3 regions of the Streptomyces sp. NPDC020362 genome follow, and region 3 is predicted to be linked to each of the others. Evidence: riboswitches for the same ligand, from Rfam matches in the RefSeq annotation. Region 3 holds a riboswitch; each other region holds the start of a gene.
What was found. A riboswitch is a leader RNA that binds a small molecule or an ion and turns the genes downstream of it on or off. The one in region 3 is predicted to bind cobalamin.
Positions count from the first base shown of each region.

Region 1: another riboswitch for cobalamin. It lies ahead of AB0H32_RS09335 (cobalamin biosynthesis protein); the one in region 3 lies ahead of AB0H32_RS23605 ((2Fe-2S) ferredoxin domain-containing protein).
Region 2: another riboswitch for cobalamin. It lies ahead of AB0H32_RS04215 (ribonucleoside-diphosphate reductase subunit alpha); the one in region 3 lies ahead of AB0H32_RS23605 ((2Fe-2S) ferredoxin domain-containing protein).

Region 1 covers NZ_JBFAET010000015.1:47,015-51,996, forward strand. Annotated here, with positions in the region: gene cobN (cobaltochelatase subunit CobN) at 1-157, opposite strand, end outside; gene AB0H32_RS09330 (cobyric acid synthase) at 154-1,686, opposite strand; gene AB0H32_RS09335 (cobalamin biosynthesis protein) at 1,683-2,627, opposite strand; cobalamin riboswitch at 2,729-2,871, opposite strand; gene AB0H32_RS09340 (CU044_2847 family protein) at 3,078-3,431, shown strand; gene AB0H32_RS09345 (hypothetical protein) at 3,544-3,771, opposite strand; gene AB0H32_RS09350 (inorganic phosphate transporter) at 3,806-4,982, opposite strand, start outside.
Region 2 covers NZ_JBFAET010000005.1:122,226-127,207, forward strand. Annotated here, with positions in the region: gene AB0H32_RS04195 (GntR family transcriptional regulator) at 1-295, shown strand, start outside; gene AB0H32_RS04200 (DUF3311 domain-containing protein) at 548-811, shown strand; gene mctP (monocarboxylate uptake permease MctP) at 808-2,436, shown strand; gene AB0H32_RS04210 (GNAT family N-acetyltransferase) at 2,571-3,077, shown strand; cobalamin riboswitch at 3,117-3,255, shown strand; gene AB0H32_RS04215 (ribonucleoside-diphosphate reductase subunit alpha) at 3,380-4,982, shown strand, end outside.
Region 3 covers NZ_JBFAET010000067.1:14,660-19,641, reverse strand. Annotated here, with positions in the region: gene AB0H32_RS23630 (CbtA family protein) at 1-368, opposite strand, end outside; gene AB0H32_RS23625 (CbtB-domain containing protein) at 390-611, opposite strand; cobalamin riboswitch at 648-792, opposite strand; partial or broken gene AB0H32_RS23620 (enoyl-CoA hydratase) at 867-974, opposite strand; gene AB0H32_RS23615 (enoyl-CoA hydratase/isomerase family protein) at 1,126-2,202, opposite strand; partial or broken gene AB0H32_RS23610 (acyl-CoA dehydrogenase family protein) at 2,199-2,409, opposite strand; gene AB0H32_RS23605 ((2Fe-2S) ferredoxin domain-containing protein) at 2,492-2,899, opposite strand; cobalamin riboswitch at 2,983-3,104, opposite strand; gene AB0H32_RS23600 (SpoIIE family protein phosphatase) at 3,780-4,982, shown strand, end outside.

The sequences.
Region 1 (4,982 bases), on a different contig from region 3:
GCAGCCGTACCACGGCGAGGTCCGCGCCCTCGACAAGGCCGGGCAGCTCGGCGGCCACGTCCACCCGGGTCGGGTTGCCGATCCGGTACGCGGCGCCGGAGGCGCGGGCCGCCAGCAGATCGGTGTCGGCGGTCGACAACAACAACACTGTGCTCATGCGGGCGCTCCCGGTGGAATGAAAGGCAGTCCTTGCGGCGCGCCCGACTCGATGAGCCGCCAGAGCGCGTCCGTGTCCGCGTGCTGTTCGATCAGGTCGCCGAGCCGGTCGAGCTGCTCCTCGCGCAGCGCGGCGAACGAGGTGTCGGGGGCCGGTACGAAGCGGCGGCCCGCGGCGGCCGCCACCTCCCCGAGGAAGGCCCGCCTGAAGCCGTCCGACTCCAGCGAGCCGTGCCAGTGGGTGCCCCAGGCCTGGCCGACCCGGCAGCCGTCCAGGCTGCGGCCTGCGTCGTCGCAGAAGAACGGGTCGCCGCCCGTCACCTCGGCGACCCCGTGGTGGATCTCGTACCCCTCGACGTGCTCGCCGAGGGCCTTGCCGGTGGGCCGCGTCAGGGTCTTCTCGCGGGCGAACCGCACCCGCACGGGCAGCACACCGAGCCCGGGGACCGCGCCGGCCCGCGACTCGACGTCGTCCTCGATGTGCTCGCCGAGGATCTGGAAGCCGCCGCAGATGCCGAGGACCGGGCGGCCTTCGCGGGCCCGCCCAACGAGCGCGTCCGCGAGCCCGCGCTCGCGCAGCCACTGCAGCGCCCGTACGGTCCCGCGCGTCCCCGGGATCACCACGAGGTCGGCGTCCGCCAGTTCCTCCGGCCGGTCCACGAACCGGACCACGACGCCCGGTTCGGCGGCCAGCGCGTCCACGTCCGTGAAGTTCGACATGAGCGGGATGGCGCAGACGGCGACCCGCAGGACGTCCTCGCCGACCGGGGGAGCCACGGACGACTCCCGGACCGTGCCCCGCAGGGACACCCGCAGTCCGTCCTCCTCGTCGATGCCGAGCCCGTGCCGGAAGGGCAGGACCCCGTACGTGCGCCGCCCGGTGAGCCCGTGCAGCATGTCCAGGCCCGGCTCCAGCAGGGAGACGTCCCCCCGGAACTTGTTCACCAGGAACCCGGCGACCAGCTCCTGGTCCTCGGGCGAGAGCAGGGCGACCGTGCCGAAGAAGGAGGCGAAGACACCGCCCCGGTCGATGTCGCCGACGACGAGCACGGGCAGCCGCGCGCCCCGCGCGATCCCCATGTTCACGATGTCGGTCCGCCGCAGATTGATCTCCGCGGGCGAACCCGCCCCCTCACAGATCACCGCGTCATATGTGCCCCGCAACTCGGCCAGACAGTCCAGGACCGTGCCCAGCAACTGCTGCTGGCGCCCTCCGTGGTAGCCGCGTGCGCTCATCTCGCCCACCGGCCGGCCCAGCAGCACCACCTGGCTGCTGCGCTCACCACCGGGCTTGAGCAGCACGGGGTTCATCAGCGCGGTCGGCTCGATCCGGCAGGCCTGGGCCTGCATGGCCTGCGCCCGCCCGATCTCCGCGCCCTGACGCGTCACGAACGAGTTGAGGGACATGTTCTGCGCCTTGAAGGGCGCGACCTTGACGCCCCGGCGCACCAGCCACCGGCAGATCCCGGCCGTCACGACGCTCTTGCCGGCGTCGGAGGTGGTGCCGGCGACGAGGAGACCACCGCTCACTTCGCACGTCCCTTCACGAGTCGGCGCGCGGCGACGGAGACGCCGAGCGCGAGCAGGCCGATGCGGCGGGAGAGCCGTACGGCCCGGTCGATGTCGGTGATTTGGACGGACCGCCCGGTGTTCCCGTTGAGGACGGGCCGGTGTTCGACGCGCCCGCCGTAGGACAGCGTCCCGCCCAGCCGCACACCGAGCGCACCCGCGAACGAGGCTTCGACGGGCCCGGCGTTGGGGCTCGGATGCCTGCGCGCGTCGGCCCGCCAGGCGCGCAGGGCGCCGCGGGGATCGGGCCCGGCCGCGGCGGCGAGTACGGCGGTCAGCCGCGCCCCCGGCCAGCCGGCGACGTCGTCGAGGCGGGCGGAGGCCCAGCCGTAGCGCCGGAAGCGGGCCGACTTGTGACCCACCATCGCATCCAGGGTGTTGACGGCCCGGAACCCGAGCAGCCCCGGCACCCCGCCCACCGCACCCCACACCAGCGCGCCCACGACGGCGTCGGAGGTGTTCTCGGCGACGGACTCCACGACGGCCCGGGCGATCCCGTCGGCGTCGAGGGCCTGCGGATCCCGGCCGCACAGATGCGGCAGCCGCGCCCGCGCCGCCTCGACGTCCCCGGCCTCCAGGGCACGCCCGATGGTCCGGGCCTCCCGGGCCAGCGAAGTGCCCCCGACGACCGCCCAGGTGGCGGCACCGGCCAGTGCGGCCGAGGCGACGGGGGAGCGGCGTACGGCCCGTTCGGCGACGACGCCGAGGGCGACGGCGCCGCCGGCGCACACAGCGGTGTGCAGCGCGCCCCAGCCACGGTGGTCGTGCCACAGCACCCGCTCCACGGCCGCGGCCGTACGCCCGAACACGGCGACCGGATGCCCGCGGCGCGGATCGCCGAGGAGCAGATCACCGAGAAGGCCGGCTGCGGCGCCGTACGCGTATGAGCGATCGGCACCCATCGGCTCAGCCGGCCGTGGGCTCAGGGGCGGGCCTGGTACTGGTCCTGGATCGGCGGCCGAGCATGACGATATGTGTCCTCACTCAGGGTGTCCGCGCCCTGGTTCGACGAGACCGGCGGTGAGAGTTCCTGGCTCCCGGGGTGTTCTTCCCCGGTGACAGTGGCGGGACCGCGCCGGATTCGCACCGGCTTCCTCTTCTGCCGCCGTACATGGCCCGGGCAGTCCACCACGCACCCGGAAGGGCCGTCAACTTGCCTTTGACCAGCAACGGTGGACTGTGCTGAGGCCCACATCGCCGACACGCCGGGCGGCGCCGGACGACCGGCTTGCGGTGAATTCCCCGTCGCCCGGGCGGCATTCGGGGCGCCTCCTTGTGCTCACGGACCGTGAGGATCTGCAATAGCGCGTACGTGTCATACGGGATGGAACGGACGCGGGAGGAGACGCACGGTGGCGTACGTGGGCGAGATGCTGCTGGACGACGGTCAGGTCGTCCTGCTGGAGGTGGCGGGCGAAGGGCCCGCCGGAGTGCAGCGGGTCTCGCGGGGCGGCGGGGCGGAGGAGACCCTCCAGCAGGCGCTCGCCCGGGTACGGCCGGCGCTGGGCGCGCTGGTGCACGAGGCCCGCGGGCTGACGAGACCGCCGGAGAAGGTCACGGTCGAGTTCGGCATCACCGTGAGCGCGGAGGCGGGGGTGGTCGTGGCCCAGGGGTCCGCGGAGGCGCACTTCACGGTGACCATGCACTGGTCGGGCCAGGACGGGTCCGACATCCCGGGCCAGCGTGGCGGTGAAGGACGCCCCTGACGAACGGGCGACCGCCCTGCCCGGGCACCCGTGAGGGGCCCCGGCAGGGCGGTATCGGACCTTTCGAGGGCCGGGCGTCGACCTTCGGGAGTCAGGCCCTGGCCTTCGGGTGTCAGGCCTTGGCCACGATCAGATAGATCCCGTACGCCACCGCAGCCGCACAGGCCGCGAAGCACACGTACGCACCCGTCACGGCCAGTGCCGCGGATCCGCCCTGCGCGGCGGCCTTCTCGCGCCGCGACAGGCCGTTGACACCGAGGGTGAACAGGGTCACCAGGCCCACCGCGAACACGAGGCTGACGCCGAAGACGGAGCCGAGGGCCGCCCAGTCGATCTTCATGGGGATGCTTCCTTCAGTTACCGGGTGCTCGGGGTCAGACGGTGGCGGCCGGAGGCGTCGCCGGGGCCGGGTCGGTGGCGGCCGGAGCCGGGATGGTGGCCGTCAGGTCCTCGGTGACGACGCCCGCGGGGGGCGGGGTCACCGCGGCGATGGCGGTGGTCACCACGCCGGCCGGATCGGCGTCGTCGGCGACGACGTTGGTGTGGTCGACGACCTCGCGGCGGGACAGCTTCCAGATCCCGGCGCTGGTGCCGACGAGGAAGACGGCGACGACCGCGGTGCCCCAGTCGCCCAGGTCTGTCAGGGACTCGGCGCCCGCGCCGACCAGCGCGGCGGCCGGGAGGGTGAGCACCCAGGCGACGGCCATGCGGGTCGCGGTGGACCAGCGGACCACACCGCCCTTGCGGCCGACGCCCGCACCCATCACCGAGCCGGAGACGACATGGGTGGTGGAGAGGGAGAAGCCCAGGTGGGAGGAGGCCAGGATGGCCGTGGCCGCGCTGGTCTGGGCGGCGAAGCCCTGTCGCGGCTCCAGGTCGGTGAGCCCCGTGCCCATGGTGCGGATGATGCGCCAGCCGCCGATGTAGGTGCCGAGCGCGATGGCGAGGCCGGCCGAGAGGATCACCCAGGTGGGAGGGTTGGAGCCGGGGGCGATCGCACCGCCCGCGATCAGCGCGAGCGTGATGATGCCCATCGTCTTCTGGGCGTCGTTGGTGCCGTGGGCGAGCGAGACCAGGCCGGCGGAGGCGATCTGTCCGGCGCGGTAGCCCTTGCGGGTGGCCTCGCCCTCGGCGCCTCGGCCGATGCCGTAGGAGAACCGGGTGGCGAGCAGCGCCGCGAGACCGGCCACGACCGGGGCGGCGACCGCCGGCAGCAGAACCTTGGTGACCAGGACGTCACCGTGGACCGCACCGAAGCCCGCGGAGGCGACGGTGGCGCCGATCAGGCCGCCCATCAGGGCGTGCGAGGAACTGGAGGGCAGGCCCACGAGCCAGGTCACCAGGTTCCAGAGGATCGCGCCGACGAGGGCGGCGAAGATGACCTCGGGACGGATGCCGTTCTCATCGACGAGACCCTTGGAGATCGTGTTGGCGACCTCCACGGAGAGGAAAGCGCCCACAAGGTTGAGGGCGGCGGACATGGCCACCGCGACCTTGGGCTTGAGTGCACCGGTCGAGATGGTCGTGGCCATCGCGTTGGCGGTGTCGTGG
Region 2 (4,982 bases), on a different contig from region 3:
TCTGTCGGCCAAGCGCTTCCCGGCCCTCAGGCGCTCGCTCGTGAAGTACACCTCCCTCTACACCGCCCTCGCCGAGGTCTACGACGTCCATCTCGCCGAGGCGGAGGAGACGATCGAGACCTCGCTGGCCACCCCGCGCGAGGCGGGCCTGCTCGGCACCGACGTGGGTCTGCCGATGCTGATGCTCTCCCGCCACTCCCTGGACCGCGAGGGCAAGCCGGTGGAGTGGGTCCGGTCCGTCTACCGGGGCGACCGGTACAAGTTCGTGGCCCGGCTGAAGCGGCCTGCGGAATGAAAGCGGCCGAGAGCACGACAGGCCGGGGGTCCGGGGGCCACGCGGCGGCAGCCGCACGTCCGACGCAGCTCCAGGGACGATGCAGCGTGGCGCGGCTCAAGCACCCTCAGGACTAGCAGGAGTTGGGGTCTTCACACCTCAACCCCCAAATCGACATACCGATATACGGACGAGGTCTTCCGCTGCCGCGACACTGTCACCTAGATTGCCTGCGCATTACACAGGTGATCAGCGAGGGGACGGAGCCGTGGCATGTCCGAAACGCCTGAAGTGAGACCACCGGTCGTGACGCCGGTCCGCGTGATCATCGCCCTCTGTCTCGTCGCGCCCTTCGCGGCGATGCTGTGGGTCGGCTCGTACGCCAAGACGGATCCGGCCTTCATCGGGATCCCGTTCTTCTACTGGTACCAGATGCTGTGGGTGCTGATCTCCACCGCGCTCACGGTGCTGGCGTACCAGCTCTGGCAGCGTGACCAGCGCGGCCGCAGGGACACGAAGGGGGGTGCGGCGCAGTGAAGGGCGGCGTCAACGGCGTCGCGCTCGGCGTCTTCATCTTCTTCTTCCTGGCCGTCACGGTCATGGGCTTCCTGGCCGCCCGCTGGCGCAGGGCCGACAATGAGCACTCCCTGGACGAATGGGGCCTGGGCGGACGGTCGTTCGGCACCTGGGTCACCTGGTTCCTGCTCGGCGGAGACCTGTACACGGCGTACACGTTCGTCGCCGTACCGGCGGCGATCTACGCGGCGGGCGCGGCCGGATTCTTCGCGGTGCCCTACACGATCCTGGTCTACCCGCTGATCTTCACGTTCCTGCCCCGCCTGTGGTCGGTGTCCCACAAGCACGGCTATGTGACGACCTCGGACTTCGTGCGCGGCCGCTTCGGCTCCAAGGGCCTGTCGCTGGCCGTGGCGCTGACCGGCATCCTGGCCACGATGCCGTACATCGCGCTCCAGCTCGTCGGCATCCAGGCGGTGCTGGACGTGATGGGCGTGGGCGGCGGTGACAACACCAACTGGTTCGTGAAGGACCTGCCCCTGCTCATCGCCTTCGGTGTGCTGGCGGCGTACACCTACTCCTCGGGCCTGCGCGCCCCCGCGCTGATCGCGTTCGTCAAGGACACGCTGATCTACATCGTGATCGTGGTGGCGATCATCTACATCCCGATCAAGCTCGGCGGGTTCGACGACATCTTCGCCAAGGCGGGTCACGCGCTCAACCAGGTCAACCCCGCCACCGGCAAGCAGCGCGGCGCGCTCGCCCCGCCGGAGGCGGGCCAGTGGACGTACGCCACACTGGCGCTCGGCTCGGCTCTCGCGCTGTTCATGTACCCGCACTCGATCACCGCGACGCTGTCGTCCAGGAGCCGTGAGGTGATCCGCCGCAACACCACGATCCTGCCGCTGTACTCGCTGATGCTGGGCCTGCTGGCCCTGCTCGGCTTCATGGCGATCGCGGCCGGTGTGAAGGTCACCAACGGCCAGCTGGCGATCCCGCAGCTGTTCGAGGACATGTTCCCGGACTGGTTCGCGGGCGTGGCCTTCGCGGCGATCGGCATCGGCGCGCTGGTCCCGGCGGCCATCATGTCGATCGCGGCGGCGAACCTCTTCACCCGCAACATCTACAAGGACTTCCTCAAGCCGGACGCCACACCGAAGCAGGAGGCCCAGGTCTCCAAGTTCGTGTCGCTGCTGGTGAAGGTCGGCGCGCTGGTCTTCGTCCTGACCATGGACAAGACGGTCGCCATCAACTTCCAGCTGCTGGGCGGCATCTGGATCCTGCAGACCTTCCCGGCGCTGGTCGGCGGCCTGTTCACGCGCTGGTTCCACCGCTGGGCGCTGCTGGCCGGCTGGGCGGTCGGCATGGTCTACGGCACGGCGGCCGCCTACGGGGTCGCCTCCCCGACCCAGAAACACTTCGGCGGCAGCGCCAAGGAGATCCCCGGCATCGGCGAGATCGGCTACATCGGCCTGACGGCCTTCGTGCTGAACGTGCTCGTCACGCTGGTCCTGACCGTCGTCCTGAAGGCCGTGAAGGCCCCCGAGGGCCTCGACGAGACCAGCCCGGAGGACTACACGGCGGACGCGGGCGAGCCGGGAGTCGAGGTGGAACTCCCGCCCGCTACGGCAGGAAGCGCCCACTAGGGCGCCCCGAAAGGGGCGCGGGGCCGTATGGGCATGCGGCCCCGCCGCGTGGGCGCGAGCAACCACACACCCCACAGCGGGCCGCCGGGAACCACCCACCACGGCGGCCCGCTGTTTCGTGCACACTCACCGGCATGGACCTCGTGATCCGCCTCGCAGCCCCCACCGAATACGCCGCCCTCGGAGAACTCACCGCCCAGGCCTACCTCCAGGACGGCCTCCTGGACTTCGGCGAGAGCGACGAGTACCTCGGTGAGCTGAGAGACGTGGCCAAACGAGCAGCCGCAGCCGAGGTTCTCGTGGCCGTCCGGGACACAACGGTCCTGGGCGGAGTCGCCTTCGTCCCCTCCGGCGGCCCCATGGCCGACATCGCGGCCCCGGGAGAGGCCGAGATCCGCATGCTCGCCGTCGCGGCAGCCGCCCGCGGCCAGGGCGTCGGCGAGGCACTCGTCCTCGCCTGCATCGACCGGGCCCGCAGCACCCCGGGTTGCACAGGCATCGTCCTGTCCACCCAGCGCACCATGCACAGCGCCCACCGCATCTACGAGCGCCTGGGTTTCCTTCGCACACCCGAGCGGGACTGGAATCCCCTCCCCCACCTGGACGACATCACTCTCCTCACCTACGAGTTGACCCTCTGAAGCCACGGCGACACAACATCTGGGGGTGACACGACAGCCCGGCACTAGATGTATGCTCATCCTCGCTGTCGTCGCAGGGGAATCCGGTGCGAATCCGGAACTGTCCCGCAACGGTGTACTTGCGTGCATCCGCACGCCCGTGTCAGTCCGAGGACCTGTCGGCAGCGCGCACCCGGCCGTCCGGCCCGGGTGCCTTGAGACGTCCGGGCCTCGTGGAGTGGGCTGGTGGACGCGACGCCGTGCGCCGTCGTGCTGCCCCCTGCCCTCCGCAAGGCCCCGTGCCGAGCGAGGGAGAGCCCCACGTGACCATCGCGCCAGCCGAACCGGCTTCAGCCACCCCGGCGACCGGAGCCCCGGTGGAGACCGACGGTCCCGGTGCCGCGTTGCTGCGGACCCTGACCGAGCTGACCGCCGACCTCCCCGACGCCGACCCCGGCCGGGTCGCCGCGGCCGCGCTGCGCGGCCGGTCCGCGCGGGCCGACGAGGCGGAGTTGCGCGAGCTGGCCACGGAGGCGGCCGCCGGCCTCATCTCCGAGGACCCTGCCTACTCCCGGCTGGCCGCCCGGCTGCTGACCCTCTCCATCCGCGCGGAGGCCGCCTCGCAGGGCGTGACGTCCTTCACCGAGTCCGTCGCCGTGGGCCACCGTGAGGGCCTCGTCGCCGACCGCACCGCCGAGTTCGTCCGGCTGCACGCCGGCCGGCTGGACTCCCTGATCGACCCGGTCGCCGACGACCGTTTCGGCTACTTCGGCCTGCGCACCCTGCACAGCCGCTACCTGCTGCGCCACCCGATCACCCGCCAGGTCATCGAGACGCCCCAGCACTTCATGCTGCGTGTGGCCGCCGGTCTCGCCGAGGACGACAGCGCCCGCGCGGTGGACGAGGTCGCGTCGCTCTACGGGCTCATGAGCCGCCTGGACTACCTGCCCTCCTCCCCCACCCTGTTCAACTCCGGCACGCGGCACCCCCAGATGTCGTCCTGCTACCTGCTGGACTCCCCGCTGGACGAGCTGGACTCCATCTACGACCGCTACCACCAGGTCGCCCGTCTCTCGAAGCACGCCGGCGGCATCGGTCTGTCGTACTCCCGCATCCGTTCGCGCGGTTCGCTGATCCGCGGCACCAACGGGCACTCCAACGGCATCGTCCCGTTCCTGAAGACCCTGGACGCCTCGGTGGCCGCCGTGAACCAGGGCGGCCGGCGCAAGGGTGCCGCGGCCGTGTACCTGGAGACCTGGCACTCCGACATCGAGGAGTTCCTGGAGCTGCGGGACAACACCGGTGAGGACGCCCGCCGTACGCACAACCTGAACCTCGCGCACTGGATCCCGGACGAGTTCATGCGCCGGGTCAACGCCGACGAGCAGTGGTCGCTGTTCTCCCCGGCGGACGTGCCGGAGCTGGTCGACCTGTGGGGCGAGGAGTTCGACGCCGCCTACCGCAGGGCGGAGGCGGCGGGGCTCGCGAAGAAGACCATCCCGGCCCGTGACCTGTACGGCCGCATGATGCGCACCCTCGCGCAGACCGGCAACGGCTGGATGACCTTCAAGGACGCCGCCAACCGCACGGCCAACCAGACGGCGACCCCGGGCCACGTCGTCCACTCCTCCAACCTCTGCACGGAGATCCTGGAGGTCACGGACGACGGGGAGACCGCGGTCTGCAACCTGGGGTCGGTCAACCTCGGTGCCTTCGTGAGCGACGGGGACATCGACTGGAAGCGCCTGGACGAGACCGTCCGCACGGCCGTCACCTTCCTCGACCGTGTCGTGGACATCAACTTCTACCCGACCGAGCAGGCGGGCCGCTCCAACGCCAGGTGGCGTCCGGTGGGCCTGGGTGCGATGGGTCTGCAGGACGTCTTCTTCAAGCTGCGTCTGCCCTTCGGCTCGCCCGAGGCCAAGG
Region 3 (4,982 bases):
GGATTGGCCGGGTACTTCAGGAACGGGACGACGTACACGGCGACGAGCGCGCAGCCGGACAGCAGCAGCGCGGTCGCCCGCGGGCCGAAGCGGCCCACCCGGCCGAGCGCGAAGCAGTACGCCAGCGCGGCGATACCGCCGAAGGCGACCCCGTAGACGAGGACGCCGGTGGCGAGACCGGCGGTGGACTGCAGGGAGCGGGAGACGACTTCCATCTCGTGCTCGTGGGAGTGCGCCTCCTCGAAGCCGATCGCCTTGTCGACGTTCGGCTCACCGAGGAGATAGGCGACGACCAGGGCGAGCACGCCGGCCGCCAGGCCGGCGAGCATGCCCCGCACGAGGAGATTTCTTACCGTTGCGGAGTTCATGGGCGTGCGGCGTCCCTCGCGTCAGTGGCAGGGGAAGCCGAGCAGGTGGCGGGCGTCGTGGACCCATTCGTGGACGTCCGTGCCGTTGAACACGGAGGTGGCGCCCTGCTCGGCGCCGACGAAGTAGAGCAGGACCAGCATCAGGATGCCGAAGAAGACCGCCCAGGGAGCTATCGCCTTCAGCGGCAGCGTGGCGGGAACGACGGGAGTGGTGGCTGTCGGCTGGGCGACGGTCTGCGCCATGGCAGAACCTCCTCTGGGAGTTCGCGTCCCATCTCGGTGGTGCAGTGGACGACGGCCACGGGTCTGACTCACGAGGCGCTCCTCAAGGCGTCTCGCATACAGTGGCGCGACCGTGCCGGATTTCCACCGGCTTCCGTCTCGCCGTCGTCGATATCGGACAGACCGTACCGCGCCACGCGGGCACGGCCAAGACCGCGTCCACCCCGCGTGATCTTCCTCTCGCACCGGGTGGCCGCGGCAGGGGCGGACGGGGCAGCGGTGACGGAACGCGGCGGGCCGCTCGTCGCCGAGGGCGCCCAGGCCCGCCTTCCGGTCGGCAGTCGCGAACACCGTGTGGAATGAGCGCCGTTCACGGCGGACGCCTCGGCGACGTCTCCATGGCCTCGGCCTGTCCGGCCCCCGCCGCCACGGTCGGCATGCGCAGCTGTCCGAACCGGTCCCGGGCGGCGCTCGGCATACAACACCGCTGCGGTCACGTCGAGTTCGGCATGCACGCCGCCCGCGACGGTTCGGCTCACCAGGCCGTCTCCGGGGCGGTGCCGGGCCCGGCGAGTCCCAGCTCGTGCTCGCCGAGCGGGGTGAAGAAGCGTTCGACGTCGGCGTCGGTGACCTCGGCGAGGGTCGCGGGCGACCAGCGCGGGTTGCGGTCCTTGTCGACGACCTGGGCGCGGATGCCCTCCACCAGGTCGTGCGTGCTCAGGGCCGCGCAGGAGACGCGGTACTCCTGGTCGAGGACGCGCTCGAGGGGACCGAGGCGCCGGGCACGGAGCAGGGCGGCCAGAGTGACCTTCACAGACGTCGGTGACCTGGTGAGAAGGGTCTCCGCCGCCTCCTTCGCGGCCGGGTCGCCGTGGGCGAGCAGCCGCTGCACGATCTCCTCCACCGTGCCGGCGGCGTAACAGGCGTCGATCCACTCGCGCCGGGCGGCCAGCTCACCCTGCGGCGGCGGCTGTACGTGGCGCCGGAGGGCGTCTCGTACGGGCATCTCGGCGAGGTCGTCGACGAAGGCGTCGAGGCCGGTGGACGGCAGATAGTGGTCGGCGAGCCCGCAGAGCAGGGCGTCGCCGGCACCGATCTGCGCCCCGGTCAGCGCGAGGTGGGTGCCCAGTTCGCCCGGGGTGAGAGCGAGCAGGTAGGTGCCGCCGACGTCGGGGACGAAGCCGATGCCGGTCTCGGGCATGGCGACCCTCGACCGCTCGGTGACGACCCGGACGCTGCCGTGGGCGGAGATCCCGACGCCGCCGCCCATGACGATGCCGTCCATCAGGGCGACGTACGGCTTGGGGTAGCGGGCGATGCGGGCGTTGAGGCGGTACTCGTCACGCCAGAAGGCGGCCGAGGCGGTGCCGTCGCCGTCGCGGGCGTCGTCGTGGACGGCGCGGATGTCGCCGCCCGCGCACAGCCCGCGCTCCCCCGCCCCGGTGACGACCACGGTCTCCACGGCCGGATCGTGCTCCCAGGCGGTCAGGGCCTCGTCGATGCGGCGCACCATCGGGTGGGACAGTGCGTTGATGGCCTTCGGCCGGTTGAGGGTGATGTGTGCGGCCCGCCCTGCGGTGTGCAGGAGGACGGGTTCTTCGGTTCCGCTCATCCGAGAGCCTCCGTCAGGCCGCGGGCCACAATGACACGCATGATCTCGTCGGTTCCTTCCAGGATCTGGTGGACGCGCAGGTCACGGACGTTTTCTCGATGCTGGACGCGCTGATCGGCACCGGACGCGCCGATCGATGCCGGACGCGCCGAGGTGGCCGTAGCCCCTGGGCAGCTGGAGCGCACGGCCGGTCACCGAGTACCCGGTGCCGTTCCGGCGCGCCGCGCGGCAGGCCCGGTTCCGGGTGTCCCCGTGCCTCGCGACTGCCCCATGCCGTCCGGTTCCGCTCTCAGGGGAGGCCGGCGCCGCGCCGGTCCTGGGAAGCCCCGGCAAGGCGCGGTGGTGTGAAGGCGTAGAGGCCGAGGATCTCCGGCAGGGGCACGATGCCCGGCCCGCCCGCGCGCACCCAGTCGGTGATGTCCTGCGTCGCGTCGGGATCGTTGACCAGGCCCAGCCAGACCGGTCGGCCACCGGCGGCCCGCCCTGCGGCGGAGGGCTGTACGACGATGACGTTGGCCTGCTCGCACACGTCGAGGCAGGCCGAGATGCGCACGGGCACCTCCGCACGCAGCCGGGCGGTCTGCGCCCCATGATCGACGCTGGTCACCTTGGGACTGCCGCAGCAGCAGTCCCGGCACACGACGACGCGGCACGGCGCCGGTCCGGCTGCCCCCGCAGCCGCCTCGTCACCCGACATCTCTTCGGCCGGCCTCCCGGGCATGCCGCACCACCCCTCCCCGGGGAGATCCGCCCCGGTGTCCGTCGAGGAGGCGACCGCGTGAGTCTCCTGGCTCTCGGGTCGTCGCTCGTCCCGGCCTTCCCGCCCTCTCGGGCCGTGGCCTGTCGGAACTCGCTCACCGATCACAGTGGCGGGACCGCACCGGATTCACACCGGCTTCCTCGGATCGCCGTCGCCTTGTCGCCGGACATCATCCCACCGCCGACGGGACGCCGTCATCCGGCCTCCTGGAGAATCGCGCCAGGCCCCGGCACCCACACCGGCGGCGGGCCGCACTGTGCAGGGGAGACGTTCCCGACAGCCAACACCCGGCGCGCGAACTCCCTTGACAGAAAAAGGTGTTGGGTGGATCACGGCCCCATCGGCACAACGGGAGCGGCCGCAGCACACTCGCGCAAACATTCTTGGCGCATGCCGCAGTGCGTCCGCGCGACGCCGACCGTCCGCTCACCCCCGTCACCCGCTGACCGGCCTCGACCCCGGCCGTTCCCACGGGCCCGGCCTCGGAGAGGGCCGGGGTGGCCGCGTACGCCCATCCGGAGGACACCCTGCTCGTCATGGGTGACTTCCCGGGCGCGGTCCTGACGTACGTACCCGCCCGCCGGGACGGCGCGCGGCGGCCCCGGAGTCCCTCTCGGCCACCTGGTGGCGGTGGCCGCCCGCCCCACCGGCATCGCGGTGCGGGCCTGGGGACCAGGAGAGCGCGGGCAGGAGCCGCAGCGTCGCCCCTGACCAGCGGTTCTCCGACACTCCGAGACGGCGTCCCACTGGCGTGGTGATCGGCAACGCGCATAGTGGAACCGGAGAGGGGGCGTCGGAGGAGAACGGGAGAGCGCCTGTGAGCCCAGCGCCGATCGACTACCAGGCGTTGTTCGCTGCCACGCCCAGCCCGTACCTCGTCATGGGCCGCGATCTCGTGATCCTCGACGTCAACGCGGCCTACTGCCGGGCGACCGGCCGCGCCCGGGAAGACCTGGTCGGGCAGTACCTCTTCGACGCGTTCCCCGACAACCCGGCAGACCCGGACGCCGACGGGGTGCGCAACCTCAGTGCCTCCCTGCACCGGGTCCTGCGCTCGCAGCAGCCGGACACGATGGCGGTGCAGAAGTACGACATCCCCGTGCCCCACCGCCCCGGAGTGTTCGAGGAACGGTGGTGGTCCCCCGTCAACACCCCGGTGATCGGGCCCGACGAAGAAGTGGCATGGATCATCCACCGGGTGGAGGACGTCACCGAGTTCGTGCTGTCCCATGCCGGCCGCTCGCAACCGGGTCAGCCGCTCGGAGAGCGCGAGGCCATCGAGGCCGAACTGTATGCGCGGGCGCGGGAGCTGCAACTGTTGAACGAGCAGTTGCGGCAGGCCCATGCCCGGGAAAGGAAGGTCGCCGTCACTCTCCAGGAAGCGATGATGCACTCGCCGGACCTGGACCGGCATCAGAACGTCGCGGTGCGCTACCTGCCCGCCACCAAAGGACTGAACGTGTGCGGCGACTGGTACGACGTGGTGGACCTGCCCGACGGCGACTTCGCCCTCGCCGTGGGCGACGTGGTCGGTCACGGTCTGGAGGCCGCCGCCGCCATGGGCATGCTGCGCAGCGCCCTGTCCGCCGCCGTCCGCGCTCTGCACGAGCCGGCCAGGGCGATGGAGGTACTGGGCCTGTATGCCCGCTCGGTCGAAGGAGCCCTGGCCACGACCGCGGTCAAGGCTGTGATCGACACGCACCGTCGGCACATCACCTACAGCAGTGCCGGCCACCTCCCACCCGTCCTGCTCCACTCCGACGGCACCTTCGTCCTGCTCGACCAGGCCACCGACCCGCCCCTGGGGGCTCGCCTGCGCCACGTCCCGCGCCCGCAGGCCGCCCTGCCCTACACCCCCGGCGACACCCTCGTCCTGTACACCGACGGGCTCGTCGAACGGCGCGACGAGGACATCGACGTCAGTCTGGCCCGCCTCACCGACACCCTCGCCGGCAGCGCCCGGCTCAGCCCCGACCACCTGGCCGACGTCCTGCTGTCCCGCCTCGGCGTCAGCGGCGGC